One region of the Saccharopolyspora sp. NPDC049426 genome, then DNA from elsewhere that is predicted to be linked to it. Evidence: riboswitches for the same ligand, from Rfam matches in the RefSeq annotation. Region 1 holds a riboswitch; each other region holds the start of a gene.

Region 1 (5,122 bases):
CTGCTGCTGGTGGGCTTGATCGCGTTGCGAGGGAGGAGGATTCGGCTGCTCGCGGTGGTCGCGGTGCTGCTCAGCGCGTTGGTCGTGCTGCCGGTGCGCACCATGCTGCCGGGCTGGCCCGCGCAGGGCTGGAGCGTGGTGGCCTGCGACGTGGGGCAGGGCGACGGACTGGTGCTGGCGACCGGGAGGCCGGAGGAGGCCGTCGTGGTCGACACCGGCCCGGATCCGCGCCGGGCGGCGAACTGCCTGCGGCGCCTGGGGATTCACCGGGTGTCGATGGCGGTGCTCACGCACCTGCACGCCGACCACGTCAGCGGGCTGCGCACGGTGCTGGGTGAGGCCTCGGTCGGCGCGGTGGCGATCGGGCCGTTGCGCGAACCGAAGTGGGCCTTCGACGACCTGGTGCGCGACACCCGCGCGCACCGCACGCCGATCGTCACCCTGCAGGCCGGGCAGCGGCTGGCGTGGCCGGGCCTCGTGCTCGACGTCCTCGCCCCCGATCCCGGCGTGACCCGCACGCAGTCCGCCGACGACGCCAACGATTCGTCGCTGGTGATCCGCGCGACCACGCCGGCGGGACGCGTGCTGCTCACCGGTGACGTGGAGCTGCCGGGGCAGGGACGTCTGGTGTCCTCCGGCGCGGACCTGCGAGCGGACGTGCTCAAGGTTCCGCACCACGGATCCCGCTACACGACACCGCGCTTGCTGCGCGCGGTGCGGCCGAGGCTCGCGCTGATCAGCGTCGGCGCGGGCAACGACTACGGGCACCCGAACCCGTTCGTGATCGACACGCTGGCCCGCGCGGGAACCCGGGTGTTGCGCACCGACCAGGAAGGAGATATCGCGGTCCTCCCCGGACCGCGGGGACCTCGCTTCGTCGCACGTGGAGACCCGCTGCGCGCCACCGACAACTGAGCGTCCGAAGTGGACAAAAAGGTGGGTGGTCGTCCCGCCGGGACAACCACCCACCTGTGAGAGAGGAGGATTCGCCTAAAACTGAATCAGAGGCCCAGAGCCTGGTTCACCGACTCGGTGTTCGGGGCGACGGTGGCCTTCGGGCCGAGCTGGCCCTCGACGGCGTCCAGGGTCTTGAGGCCGTCACCGGTGATCAGCAGGACCGTCTCGGCGTCCGGGTCGATCTTGCCGGCCTCGATGAGCTTCTTGGCGGTCGCCACGGTCACGCCACCGGCGGTCTCGGCGAAGATGCCCTCGGTGCGGGCCAGCAGGCGAATGCCGGCGCGGACCTCGTCGTCGGTGACGTCCTCGATGGCACCGCCGGTCTTGCGGACGATGTCGAGCACGTACGGACCGTCGGCGGGGGCGCCGATGGCCAGCGAGCGGGCGATGGTGTCCGGCTTGACCGGCTGCACCACGTCGTGGCCGTTGCGGAAGGCGGTGGAGACCGGGGAGCAGCCGGACGCCTGCGCGCCGAAGATCTTCACCGGGCTCTCGTCGACCAAGCCGACCTGGGCGAACTCGTTGAAGCCCTTGTAGACCTTGGTCAGCTGCGAGCCGGAGGCGATCGGCACCACGATCTGCTCGGGGATGCGCCAGCCCAGCTGCTCGGCGACCTCGAAGGCCAGGGTCTTGGAGCCCTCGGAGTAGTAGGGCCGGACGTTGACGTTGACGAACGCCCAGTCCTCGTGCTCCCCGGCGAGCTCGGTCGCGAGCCGGTTGACGTCGTCGTAGTTGCCGTCGACGGCCAGCAGCGAGCCGTCGTAGACCGCGCTCATCAGGATCTTGGCGCGTTCGAGGGTCTTGGGCACCAGCACGACCGAGTCCCAGCCGGCGCGGGCAGCGGCGGCGGCCACGGCGTTGGCGAGGTTGCCGGTGGACGGGCAGGCCAGCACCTTGAACCCGAACTCGCGGGCGGCGGCCAGTGCGACGGCGACGACGCGGTCCTTGAAGGAGTGCGTGGGGTTGCCGGTGTCGTCCTTGATCCAGATCTTCTTCACGCCGAGGGCCTTGGCGAGGTTGTCCGCCTGGATCAAGCGGGTACAGCCGGGCTCGGTGTTCGGGATCTGGTCGACGTTGCCCGGGACCGGCAGGAACTGCTTGTAGCGCCAGATCGAACGCGGACCGGCCTCGATCTCCTCGCGGCGGATCTTGCCGAAGTCGTAGGCGACCTCAAGGGGCGAGAAGTCTTCGAGGGAGACGAACTCGGGGGCCAGCGGCTGCCGGTGTCCCTCTTCCTTGGACACCAGTTCGACGGCGTTGCCGAGATCGAACTTCTTGCCGGCGGTCGTGTTGGCGGGGGCAGCAGCAGTCATCGCGCGAGGTCCTCTCCTCATCTGTCCCGCGGACGGGTCGGAATTGGCACCTGTTCCGTCCGTGACCTCGCGCGGGCTTTTGCACGATGCATCGGACGAACGGTTGCCGGGGCTTCAACGGGCCGTTCCCTCTGCCCCTCTGGATGAGCTATTCGGTTGTGAGGGCAACGTTAGTTGAACCAATGCATCTCTGGCCAGTGCGCATCCAGATGGCGAGACTGTCGCGGGCCCGTGGGACCATTCCTCCATGAGCTCACCGACCGTTGTCGCGGACCCGCTGCACCTGGTTCTCGGAGACGAAGAGCTGCTGGTGGAGCGCGCGATGTGGGCTGCGGTCGGGGCAGCTCGCGCGGCCGATCCGGAGGCCGATTTCAGCCGGGTGAAGGTGAGTGAGCTCACCCCTCCGGAGCTGGCCGAAATGCTGAGTCCTTCGCTGTTCGCAGAGGCTCGCGTGCTCGCGATCGAATCGGCGCAGGACGCCGGGAAGGAGATCGCCGAAGCCTTGCTGGTGCACGCCAAGCAACCGGCCGAGGGCGTGACCCTGATCGTCCTGCACAACGGTGGCGGGCGGGCCAAGCACGCCAAGGAACTGCCCAACGCGCTGAAGAAGGTCGGCGCCCGGGTCACCGAGTGCAAGAAGCTCACCAAGCCCGCCGACCGCGAGGCCTTCGTCCGCGACGAGATCCGCCGCGCGGGCGGCAAGTCCGACTCCGGCGGGGTCAGCGCGCTGATCGAGGCGGTCGGCTCGGACCTGCGAGAACTGTCGGCCGCGGCCTCGCAGCTGGTGGCCGACACGGGCGGCAAGATCGACGCGGACGCGGTCGGCCGCTACTACAGGGGCCGCGCCGAGGTGACGGGGTTCGCGGTCGCGGAGAAGGCCGTGGTCGGTGACCGGGCGGGAGCGTTGGAGGCGCTGCGCTGGGCGATCCAGCTCGGCGTGCCGCACGTGCTCATCGCCGACGCCCTCGCGGACTCGGTCCGCACCATCGGCCGCGTCGCGGCGGCGGGAGGGCGCAACGATCCCTACCGCCTGGCAGGCGATCTCGGCATGCCCGCCTGGAAGGTCAAGAAGGCCCAGTCGCAGTCGCGCGGCTGGACGCCGACGAGCCTGGCCGCGGCGCTGCAGGTCGTCGCCGAGGTCAACGCGGGTGTGAAGGGCATGGCCGCCGACGCCGACTACGCCCTGGAGAAGACGGTTCTGCGCCTGGTCTCGCTGCGCAACCAGCGCAACTGATCACGCCACGCCGAGCAGCACCACTCCGGCGAGCACCACGACCGCACCGGTCATCCGCCGCACCGGTTGCGCCTCGCCGAGCAGCCGCCAAGCCAGCAGCCCGGCGATGACGATGCTCAGCTCCCGCGCCGGGGCCACCAGGCTCACCGGCGCCATCTGCATCGCGAACAGCACCAGGATGTAGGCCAGGGGAGACAGCAGCCCGACGGCGAGGATCTCCCGCCGGTGTTCGGTCCATGTCCGGACGAGCGCATCGCGCCGCCGTGCGGCGTAGGGCGCGAGCATGGCGCTGCGGGAGAGGTTGTTGGCCCAGTCGAACAGCAGCGGTGACAGCGCCAGCCCGGTCACGGCGTGCGCGTCCCACACCGTGTAGGTCGCGATCAGCGCTCCGGTGAGCAGTCCGAACCCGACTCCGGCGAGGTTCGCCCCGGCGCGCGGCACCCCGTCGGACAGACCGATCACGAAGACTCCGGCGACCACCAGAAGACCGCCGCACACCCCGAGCCAGCCAGGCCGCTCGTGCAGCACCAGCACCGCCACCAGCATCGACAGCATCGGCCCGGTGCCCCTGGCCAGCGGGTACACCACGGACATGTCGCCGACGGCATAGCCGTGCTGCAGCAGCAGGAAGTAACCGAGGTGGATGACGGCGCTGACCAGCACGCCCACCAGCCACGCGCCCAGCGGGGGAGCACCGGTCACCAGCAGCGCGCCCGCGGCCACCGGCAGGTACAGCACCGCCGAGCAGGTCGCGGTCAGCCACACGAAACCCGCCCCGGACGAGCCTGCGCGCTTGGCGAAGAAGTTCCAACCGGCGTGCGCGAAAGCGGCCAGGACGACGAGAACGACTGCGGCAGCCCCCATGAGTCCGGGGAGCTTAGTTCCGATCAGCTGCTGAGCGCGATCTTCCAGCCGAGGCTGACCACGAGCCCGACCACGACCGTCAGGAACACCCGCCGCACGAACGCCGATCCGCGACCGGCGGCCACCGTCGCGCCCAGCACGCTGCCCGCGATGTTGCTGGCGGCCATCACCAGCCCCAGACCCCACAGGACCTTTCCGGCCGGGATGAAGAAGAACAGCGCGCCCAGGTTGGTGGCCACGTTGACGACCTTCGCGGTCGCCGATGCGGTGACGAAGGCGAAGCCGACCAGGCTGACCAGCCAGAAGACGAGGAACGAGCCGGTTCCGGGCCCGGCGATGCCGTCCCAGAACCCGATCACCGCTCCGCCGAGCAGCATCAGCACCAGCTGGAGCCGACGCGCGAACCGGGGAGCGTCGACCGAGCCGAGATCGGGCTTGCGCCACGTGTAGATGCCGACCACGACCAGCGCGACCAGCACCACGACGTTGAGGACCGAGGAGGGCAGCGCATCGGCCAGTGCCGCTCCGCCCAGCGATCCGACCAGCGCCACCAGGGCCATCGGCAGCGCGGCCCGCCAGTCCATCGGGGTGCGCTTGGCGTAGGTGCGGGCCGCGGCCGAGGTTCCGGCGATCGCGGCGACCTTGCTGGTGGCCAGCGAGTAGATGACCTCGCCGCCCGGCAGCAGCATCAGCATCGCGGGCAGCTGGATGAGGCCACCGCCGCCGACGATCGCGTCCACGGCTCCGGCGAGGA
Region 2 (5,122 bases), on a different contig from region 1:
CCGCGTGGTAGCGCTTCTCGACGGTGCGCTCCTTGAACGCGCGCTTGAGCACCGTGTAGGCGTGCTCGCTCTTGGCCACCACCATCACGCCGGTCGTTCCCGCGTCGAGGCGGTGCACCACCCCCTGGCGCTCGGCGGCGCCCGAGGTGGCGATCTGCACGCCCGCCGCGGCCAGGCCGCCGACGACGGTCGGGCCCTCCCAGCCGGGGCTGGGGTGCACGGCGACGCCGATCGGCTTGTCGATCACGACGATGTCGTCGTCCTGGTGCAGGATCTTCATGCCCTCGACCGGCACGGCCACCACCTGCAGCGGCTGCTCGGCGGCAGGCAGGGTGATCTCCAGCCAGGAACCGGCCATCAGCCGGTCGGACTTGCCCGCCGGGCTGCCGTCGACCAGCACGTCACCGGCCTCGGCGAGTCCGGCCACGGCGTTGCGGGACAGGCCGAGCAGCTTGGACAGGCCCGCGTCGATCCGCATGCCTTCCAAGCCCTCCGGCACGGGGAGGTTTCGGAGTTCGCTCACGACTTGCCGGCCTTCTGCTTGCGGTGGACCGTCCCGTCGAAGTCGCGGCCCAGCAGGGACAGCAGCACAACGAGGATGCCGCCGCAGGTGATGCAGCTGTCGGCGACGTTGAACACCGGGAACACCTGGCCGCCGGGCGCCAGGAAGGACAGGAAGTCCACCACGTGCCCCTGCAGCGGGCCGGGCGCCCGGAACAGCCGGTCGCCGAGGTTGCCGCAGGCACCGCCGAGCACCAGGCCGAGGCCCACGGCCCAGCCCGGCGAGCGCAGCTTCGGCGCCAGCCACACGATCACGCCGACCACGGCGATGGCGAGCAGGGCGAGCAGCCAGGTCAGGCCGGTGGCCATCGAGAACGCGGCACCGGGGTTGCGCAGCACGTCGAGGTAGAACAGGCCGCCGAGCACCTTCACCGGCGGGTTGCCCTCCAGGTTCGCGACCACGGCGATCTTGGTCACCACGTCCAGGGCCAGCCCCACCGCCGCCACTCCGAACAGCAGCGCCAGCAGCTTCCCCGACCCGCCCTTGCGGGCGCCGGAGGCCGGGTTCGACTCGGCGGACTCCGACGCGGAGGCCGCCTGCTCAGGAGGTGGGTGCTCGGTGCTCACACCGTCATTGTCCCCGACCCGGACGACCACCGGTGCACCAGGACCACCGGTCGAATTTCGCGCGAAGTTCGACTCCCGAAGTTCGAACTCGAATTTCGCGCGAAATTCGAATCCCGCACCCTCGTTCAGGGCAGGAACGGCGGGAGGGGGCGGTGGTCCTCGGTGGGCTCCCAGCGGCCGTCCACCTGCCGGTAGATCGCTGCAGGACCGTCGCTGACCAGGGATTTCAGGGCCTCGACGAGGCGGTCGACGTGCTCGGCCGTGGTGCCGAGGCCGATGCTGGCGCGCAGCGCCCGCTCCGCGTCCGAGCCCGCTCGGGCCAGCAGGTTCTTGGTGCCGAGGTGAGCGCAGAACAGTCCGTCGCGTACTCCGATGGCGTGCTCGGCCGACAGCGCGGCGGCGATCAGTCCCGGGTCCTGCCCGTCGATGGTGAAGCTGACGACGCCGACCCGGTCGTGCCCGGTGCCGAACAGGCTCAGCTCGCGCAGCCCGGGGATCTCGGCCAGCCCCGCGCGCAGGCGCCCGAGCAGCGACGACTCGTGCTCGACGACGCCCTCCCAGCGGGTGGCGAAGGTGCGGCAGGCGGTGGCCAGGGCGTGCACGCCGACGGTGTTGGGCGAGCCGGCCTCGTGCCGCTCGGGTCCGGTGGTCCAGCTGACCGCGCGCTCGTTGACCGCGCGGGTCGCGCCGCCCCCGGCGAGGTGGGGTTCTGCGGCGTTGAGCCAGTCGGCGCGGCCGATCAGGGCTCCGGCGCCGAAGGGGGCATAGAGCTTGTGGCCGGACAGGGCGGCGTAGTCGACGTCGAGCTCGACGAGGCGGATCGGGCGGTGCGGCGCGAGCTGCGCGGCGTCCAGCACGGTCCGGGCTCCCCTGCGGCGGGCCACGCGGGCGAGCTCGGCGACCGGCCACAGCTCGCCGGTGACGTTGCACGCCCCGGTCAGCACGGCCAGCCGCGGCCCCTCCGGGCACTCGGCCAGCGCCGCGTCCAGGGCAGCGACCGCGTCGGCGGGCGTCTCGGGGGCGGGGATGCGGCGGACGTTGCGCCAGGGCAGCAGCGCGGCGTGGTGCACGGTGTCGAACACGACCACCGAGGTGCCGCGCGGCACGGCGGAGGCCAGCAGGTTCAGCGCGTCGGTGGTGTTGCGGGTGAACACGACCTCGTCGCCCTGGCGGGCCCCGACGAAGTCCAGCAGCACCTGGCGCGCGCCCTCGTAGACCCGGGTGCACACCTGCGAAGCGAACCCGGCGCCCCGGTGCACGCTGGCGTAGTACGGCAGCAGTTCGTCCACGGCGTCGCGCACGGCCGACAAGCAGGGGGCGCTGGCGGCGTGGTCGAGGTTGGCGTAGTTCGCGGTTCCGCCGGTGACCAGGGGAACCCGCAGTCCGGCTCCGACAACGCCGGGGACGGCGACGGACTGGCTCGGAACATCGATGACGGCTGAAGACATCGCGACCCTCCCGGGGCCTCGAGGGCCCTCGGCGGGCCCGCGCTTGCCGAGCCGCACTGCGCGACCGGCCAGGTCTTCACCCGGGGCACCCCACCGCGGTAGGAGGGTTGCCGGCCAGCAAGCCGGGGCTTGACGCTGGCACTCATGACCTTCGCGGCGAAGGCTAGCCCTCGCCGCGCTCGACGACAACGCCGTCCCACTTGGTGGGCACGGTGTGCGAACGAGGCCCCGGGAGCGGACTCCCGGGGCCTCGATGCGCGAAAGCGGGGTCAGACGCGGGAGACCGCGACCTTGACCTCCACACCGTCGCCGACGGTGCCGGTGGCGGCGTCGGCCGCGTCACCGGGGTTGACCGCGTCGGCCAAGGTCTCGCCCGCGATGAACTCGCGGTGAGCCTCGACCGCCTCGACCACCTCGGCCGGGGCCTCGACGACGACCGTGATGCGGTCCGAGACCTCGAAACCGGCGTCCTTGCGGGCGTTCTGGATCACCCGGACGACGTCGCGGGCCAGGCCCTCGGCCGCCAGCTCCGGCGTGACGTCGGTGTCGAGCACGACCAGCCCGTCACCGCCCGGCAGCGCCGCCGCGGCACCGGAGTCGGTCGAGACCAGCCGCTCGGTGAACTCGCCCTCCTGCAGCTCGATGCCCGCGGCGACCACAGCGGACCCGCGGTGCTGCCAATCACCGGCCTTGACGGCCTTGATCACGGTCTGCACGTCCTTGCCCAGGCGCGGACCGGCCGCGCGGGCGTTGACCGCGATCTCGAAGTGACCGTGCGCGGCCACGTCGGTGCTCAGCTCCAGGCCCTTGACGTTGACCTCGTCGCTGATCAGGTCGGCGAACGGGCGCAGCGCCTCGGCCTCCGGCGTGGCCACCACCAGCTTGGCCAGCGGCAGCCGGACCCGCAGCTTGTTGGACTTGCGCAGCGCCAGCGCCGAGGAGCACACCTGCCGCACCTGGTCCATCGCCGACACCAGCGCGGCATCGGCGGGCAGCTCGTCGACGAGCGGCCAGTCGGTCAGGTGCACCGAGCGGCCACCGGTGAGCCCGCGCCACACCGCTTCGGCGGTCAGCGGCAGCAGCGGGGCCACCACACGGCAGGTCACCTCCAGCACGGTGTGCAGCGTGTCGATCGCGTCCTTGTCGCCCGCCCAGAACCGGTCCCGGGAGCGGCGCACGTACCAGTTGGTCAGCACCTCCAGGAACTCCCGCACGTTCGCGGTCGCGGTCGCCAGGTCCAGCGAGTCCATCGAGGACTGCACGTCGCCGACCAGCTCGTGGGTCTTGGCCAGCACGTAGCGGTCGAGCACGTGCTGGCTGTTGGTGCGGAACTCCCCGCTGACGCCCTCGGCGTTGGCGTAGAGCGCGAGGAAGTACCAGGAGTTCCACAGCGGCAGCACCGCCTGGCGCACCGCGTCCCGGATGCCGCGCTCGGTGACGACCAGGTCGCCGCCGCGCAGGATCGGGCTCGACATCAGGAACCAGCGCATCGCGTCGGAACCGTCGCGGTCGAAGACCTCGTTGACGTCCGGGTAGTTCTTCTTGGACTTCGACATCTTCAGCCCGTCGTGGCCCAGCACGATGCCGTGCGCCACCACGTTGCTGAACGCCGGCCGGTCGAACAGAGCCGTGGCCAGCACGTGCAGCGTGTAGAACCAGCCGCGGGTCTGCCCGTGGTACTCGACGATGAAGTCACCCGGGAAGTGGTGCTCGAACCACTCGGCGTTCTCCATCGGGTAGTGGACCTGCGCGAACGGCATCGAGCCCGACTCGAACCAGCAGTCCAGCACCTCCGGCACCCGGCGCATCGTCGACTTGCCGGTCGGGTCGTCCGGGTTGGGCCGGGTCAGCTCGTCGATCTCCGGGCGGTGCAGGTTCGCCGGACGCACCCCGAAGTCGCGTTCGAGCTCGTCCAGCGAACCGTAGACGTCGGTGCGCGGGTGCTCGGGGTCGTCGGAGACCCACACCGGGATCGGTGAACCCCAGTACCGGTTGCGGGAGATGTTCCAGTCGCGGGCGTTCTCCAGCCACTTGCCGAACTGGCCGTCGCGGATGTGCGAGGGAACCCAGTTGATCTGCTTGTTGAGCTCGACCATCCGGTCCTTGAACTGGCTCACCGCCACGAACCAGGACGACACCGCCCGCTGGATCAGCGCGTTGTCGCAGCGCCAGCAGTGCGGGTACTGGTGATCGTAGGTCTCGTGGCGCAGCAGCAGTCCGCGTTCCTTGAGGTCGCGGGCGATGTGCTTGTTGGCGTCGAAGACCTGCACGCCCTCGTACGGCGGCACCTCGGCGGTGAACTTGCCGTGCGAGTCGACCGGCACCACCGGCACGATGTCGGCGGCGTCGGTGACGAGCTTGTCGTCCTCACCGAAAGCCGGTGCGATGTGCACGATCCCGGTGCCGTCGTCGGTGGTGACGTAGTCGGCGGCCAGCACCTGGTGGGCGTTCTCCCGGCCGGCGAAGAAGTCGAACGGCGGCTCGTAGCGGGTGCCCAGCAGGTCGGAACCCTTGTACCGGGCCACCACTCGGTCGGCGACGTCCTC
Region 3 (5,122 bases), on a different contig from region 1:
TCCGGCTTGAGCTTGATCAGACCGCCCTGCTCCAGCAGCTTCAGGCCGCGGAACTGGTTGGCCGGGTCGTTGGACAGCGTCACCGTGGCACCCGCGGGCAGCTCGGCCAGGGACTTGGCCTGCTTGGAGTAGACGGCCAGCGGCTCCAGGTGAACCGGCTCGATCCAGGTGAACTCGCCGCCGCGCTCCTTGCGGTACTCCTCCAGGTACGGCACGTGCTGGAAGTAGTTCGCGTCCAGCTCGCCGTTGGCGACGGCCTCGTTCGGCCGGTTGTAGTCGTCGAACTTCTCGATCTCGATGTCGATCCCGGCCTGCTGGGCCAGGTTGTCGTCGACGTACTGCAGGATCTCGCCGTGCGGCGTCGGGCTGACGCCGATCTTCAGCGGCGCGTTGGGGTCTTCGGCGGCAGAACCACCACCGCAGGCGGCCAGCAGCACCCCGGCCGAGGCGAGCAGTGCGGCGAAGCGCAAACGCATGTCGTGCGTCCTTTCGAACAGCCCGTTTTCAGGCAGGCAGGGTCAACGCACCGTCCTTTTGGGACGGATGCGCGATGGGTTTTCTCCGCGGGAGGGAGGATTCAGCCGGCGGCGGTGCGCCGGCGATCGACGAGCTTGGCGGTGCGATCGGTGATCAGCTGCATCGCGAAGGCCAGCACCCCCAGCACCACGACGGATCCGTAGAGGATCCGGTCGTCGTAGCCCTGGAAGCCGTCCTGGATCGCGGTCGCGCCCAGGCCACCGCCGCTGATGGCACCGGCCATCGCGGCGTAGCCGATCAGCGCCACCGCGGTGACGCCGACGGCTCCGACCAGCGCTGCTCGGGCTTCCCCGAGCAGCACCGTGCACACGATCCGCAGCCTGCTGGAACCGGTCGTGATCGCGGCTTCCACCACGGTGAAACCGACCTCGCGCAACGCGTTCTGCGTCAGCCGCGCGAAGAACGGGATCGCACCGATGGTCAGCGGCACGATCACCGCGCTGCTGCCGATCGAGGTCCCGATCAGCAGCCGGGTGAACGACGCCAGCACCACCAGCAGCACCACGAAGGGCACCGAGCGCACCACGTCCACGATCACGCCGAGCACCTTGTTCAGCACCGGTTTCGGGTTCAACCCGACCGGAGAGGTCAGGTGCAGCAGCACACCCAGCGGCAACCCGCCGACCACGGCCAGCACGGTCGCCACCAGCACCATGTAAAGCGTTTGAAGCGTTGCCTCGCCCAGTAGTTCGCCGACCTCCGACCAGGGGGTCACATCAGTCACGCAGCAGCAACTCCGTCAACGCTCACCGGGGCGCGCCGGACGTGCGCGTCCCGCTCGATCATCCACTTCAGCGCCGCCTCGGAACGCTCACCGGTCAGGCCGATCTTGAACTTGGCGACCGGGGTGTCGCCGAGGCGGGTCAGGCCACCGCCCAGGATCGCCAGGTCGACGGCGAACCGGTTGGAGGCCTCGGGGAGCAGCGCTCCCACAGCGGCGAAGCCGACCAGCACGACCTCGGCGACCACGTCGTGGCGACCCGAAGTCGGGCGCAACGACTCGGCCTGGTCGGTTTGGGGCAGCAGGGTGCCGCTGACCTTGCTGCCGGGCTCGGCGACGAGGTCCAGGACCTTGCCGTGCTCGACGACCTGGCCGTCTTCCAGCACCGCGACGTCGTCGGCGATCTTGCGCACCACCGCCATGTCGTGGGTGACCACCAGGACGGTGACGCCGAGCTCGGCACGCGCGCGGTCGAGCACGGTCAGCACCGAGTCGGTGGTGGACGGGTCCAGCGCGGAGGTCGGCTCGTCGGCCAGCAGCACCGAGGGCTTGGCCGCCAGCGCGCGGGCGACCGCGATGCGCTGGCGCTGACCACCGGAGAGCTGGTCCGGGTAGGCCGCCGCCTTGTCGGTCAGGCCGACGAGGTCGAGGAGTTCACCGACGCGGTTGCGCCGCTGCGGGCCGCCGATGCCTGCGGCCTCCAGCGGCAGCGCGACGTTGCCCGCGGCGGTGCGCTGGCGCAGCAGCGAATCGCCCTGCGGCACAACGCCGATCTGCCTGCGGGCGGCGCGCAGCGCCTTGCCGTCCAGCGACACCAGGTCGGTGCCGTCGACACGGATGGCACCACCGTCGGGCTTCTCCAGCAGCGCGATGCACCGGGCCAGCGTCGACTTCCCCGCTCCGCTCGGTCCGACCACGCCGCACACCGAACCCGCGTTGACCTCCATCGACACGCCGTCGAGGGCGCGGACGGCGCTGCCGTTGTGCTGGAACGACTTGGTCAGGTTCTCGACTGAGATCACGATCTGCTCCACATCAGCTCGCGATGGCCGCGCCCGCGTTCGGGCAGCAGCCATGGGGAACTTCTAAGGGAAAAGGAAGAGAGGGAAGGGCCAGGTCACATCTCGCGACGACAGGCGCAGGTCGTGCGCCTTCCGTGGTCGATGAACCGTCGCTGCGTGAGCAGTTCCCTGATGTGGGGTACCTCGAACCGGGCGTTGCCGCTGGCAGACAGGTTCGCTAACCGCGCGTTGGAATCCACAGCTACTCCATCGGTCCTGGCGTTAGCACCTGCCCGCGAGGGGTGGTTGCTGCGGCGTCAACAAGCCAGGTCTCTCAGCCGCTCGGGATGGATTTCCCGAATAGTAGACCCCATCGACAGTGCCCGACGCAAGCTGATATCGGTGACTGACCGAAATCGTTTGCCAGATCACATACCGGGTGGAGCGGGAATTTTTCCGCAGCGGGTGGTGTTTTGGTCACCCTCAGTGATGTCGCAGCGCGTGGCCGCAAGCCCCCGGACGAGTGGTTCAGCTGCTCGACCCGGATGACGCGGCCTCCGCGATCCGGGCGAAATCGGCGATCCCCAGCTGCTCTCCGCGCGTCGTCGGATCGACACCCGCCACGCGCAGCAGCTCCTCCGCCCGAGCCGCCGAGCCGGCCCAACCGGCCAGCGCGCCCCGCAAGACCTTGCGCCGCTGCGCGAACGCCGCGTCGATGACGCGGAAGACGTCCTCGCGCGCCGCGTTCGACGGCGGATCAACGCGGTGGAAGGCCACGAGCCCGGAATCCACGTTGGGCACCGGCCAGAACACCTTGCGCGGCACCGGACCCGCGCGGCGGACGTCGGCGAACCACGCCGCCTTCGCGCTCGGCACCCCGTAGGTGCGGCTGCCGGGTTCGGCGGCCATCCGCTCGGCGACCTCGGACTGCACCATGACCAAGCCCTTGCGCAACGTCGGGAGCTCGGCCAGCAGGTGCAGGACCACAGGCACGGCGACGTTGTAGGGCAGGTTGGCGACCAGCGCGGTCGGCGGCTTCGCGAAGTCCTCCGCGCGCACCCGCAGGGCGTCGGCGGGCAGCACGGTCAGCCGGTCGGCGAGGCCGGGGGCGAACTCCTGCGCGGTCCGCGGCAGCCTGGCGGCCAGCACCGGGTCGATCTCCACGGCGACGACCTCTCCGGCCACCGGCATGATCGCCAACGTCAGCGAACCGAGCCCGGGACCGACCTCCAGCACGACGTCATCGGCGCCGACCTCGGCGACCGAGACGATCCGGCGCACCGTGTTGGGGTCGTGCACGAAGTTCTGGCCGAGCTTCTTGGTCGGCTTGATGTCCAGCTCGGCGGCCAGCCGACGCACGTCGGCCGGGCCGAGCAGCGTCGCCTGCTGGTCGTCCACGGTGCAAGAACCTACCTGCGCCGCTCTCCCCGCGTCTCACCAGGGCGAACAACGCGAGAAGGGCGCCACCGGAATGCAACGGTGGCGCCCTCCGCGTGGAATTTCGAGATCAGTCCAGGCCGAGCTTGGACGAGCAGGACGGCCATGCGCCGTAGCTGCCTCCGCGGGCGTCGCGGACCTTCTCGGCGACCGCGATCTGCTGCTCGCGGCTGGCCTGGTGCGGGTACGGGGCGTACTGGTCGCCGCCGTAGGCGTCCCAGGTGGACTTGTCGAACTGCAGGCCACCGTAGTAACCGTTGCCGCTGTTCATGGCCCAGTTGCCGGTCGCCTCGCACTGGACGAGCTTGTCCCAGACATCGCTGTTCGGCGCGGGCTTGCCACCGACGCGGACGACCTTCTCGACCGGCGCCTTGGTGACCTTCTCGTCGACGACCTCGCGATCCGACTCCTCGCCGTTGCGCGTGGAGATGCGGGTGAACTGGATCTTCTCGCCGGCCTCGCCGGGAGACTCGACCCGCTCCTCGCCCTTGAACATCGAGTTGTCGACGATCTCGCGGACCGGCGGCGGAACCGGCACGGTCACGCTGATCACGGAGCTCTGCAGCCGGTCGATGCGCACCTCGGCGCCGGTGACCAGCTTGGCGTCGGCACCCGGGGTGACCTTGTCGTCCGGACCGAGCTTGAGCTTCCGCTCCTTGACGAGCTCGTCGATGTTGGCGGCGGTGGTGGTCAGCTGCTGCGGCGCACCACTGCCGTCGATGAGCGTGATGTCCTTCTGCGTGCGGACCGACAGCTCCATGCCCTGCTCGGGCACCGGCATGCTGCGGTCCGCGTTGAGGACGGCGCCGTCGGCGTTGACGCCGAGCTGGCGCAGGGCCTGCTCGACGGTCACCGAGCGGACCCACTCCTCGCGGACCTCGCCGTCGACGTTGAGCTTGAGCATGCGACCGCGGTCGAGGGTGATGGTCTCGCCGTGGCCGACCTCGGCCTGCGGGGAGGGGCTCAGCGCGTCATGCGCGCCGACGCGGATGCCCTGGTCCTCCAGGACCTCGCCCACGGTGTCGTCGTAGGTGTTGACGGTGCGCGTCTGCCCGTCCACCTCGACGGTGACCGACTTGTCCATCGCGGCGGCGGCGCCACCGGTGCCGGTCAGGCTCAGCAGCACGCCGGCGACCGCGCCCTTGAGGAAGCGGCGCTTCCAGACGGTCAGCGCCTCGGTGACCTGCTGCGGCGGGAGAGCGCCCGCCTCGCCCTCGGGCATCGCCTCGAGGAAGTCCATCGGGGGCAGGACGGTCGTCTCGGCGTTGATCAGCCGGATGACCTCGTCGACGTCGATCTCGGCGGTCGCGAGCACGTCCTCGGCGTCGGGGCCGAGCACGTCGTAGACGTCCTGCGGGGTGATCTCGAAAGCACCTGGCGGGAAGCTCGGGTGCTCGTCGGACCACTGGGGGTCCGGGCGGTCGAG

What was found. Region 1 has a riboswitch for S-adenosylmethionine ahead of thrC (threonine synthase). Riboswitches for the same ligand answer to the same signal wherever they lie in the genome.
Region 2: another riboswitch for S-adenosylmethionine. It lies ahead of AB0J78_RS13270 (aminotransferase class V-fold PLP-dependent enzyme); the one in region 1 lies ahead of thrC (threonine synthase).
Region 3: another riboswitch for S-adenosylmethionine. It lies ahead of AB0J78_RS14445 (methionine ABC transporter ATP-binding protein); the one in region 1 lies ahead of thrC (threonine synthase).

The regions. Positions count from the first base shown of each region.
Region 1 covers NZ_JBFAPZ010000011.1:309,209-314,330, reverse strand. Annotated here, with positions in the region: gene AB0J78_RS24545 (DNA internalization-related competence protein ComEC/Rec2) at 1-915, shown strand, start outside; gene thrC (threonine synthase) at 1,002-2,270, opposite strand; SAM riboswitch class I at 2,285-2,420, opposite strand; gene holA (DNA polymerase III subunit delta) at 2,518-3,504, shown strand; gene AB0J78_RS24530 (EamA family transporter) at 3,505-4,368, opposite strand; gene AB0J78_RS24525 (TSUP family transporter) at 4,392-5,122, opposite strand, start outside.
Region 2 covers NZ_JBFAPZ010000005.1:318,381-323,502, reverse strand. Annotated here, with positions in the region: gene AB0J78_RS13280 (RluA family pseudouridine synthase) at 1-478, opposite strand, end outside; gene lspA (signal peptidase II) at 520-1,029, opposite strand; gene AB0J78_RS13270 (aminotransferase class V-fold PLP-dependent enzyme) at 1,254-2,576, opposite strand; SAM riboswitch class IV at 2,611-2,726, opposite strand; gene ileS (isoleucine--tRNA ligase) at 2,846-5,122, opposite strand, start outside.
Region 3 covers NZ_JBFAPZ010000006.1:66,527-71,648, reverse strand. Annotated here, with positions in the region: gene AB0J78_RS14455 (MetQ/NlpA family ABC transporter substrate-binding protein) at 1-476, opposite strand, end outside; gene AB0J78_RS14450 (methionine ABC transporter permease) at 578-1,261, opposite strand; gene AB0J78_RS14445 (methionine ABC transporter ATP-binding protein) at 1,258-2,280, opposite strand; SAM riboswitch class I at 2,524-2,613, opposite strand; gene rsmA (16S rRNA (adenine(1518)-N(6)/adenine(1519)-N(6))-dimethyltransferase RsmA) at 2,788-3,657, opposite strand; gene AB0J78_RS14435 (transglycosylase family protein) at 3,767-5,122, opposite strand, start outside.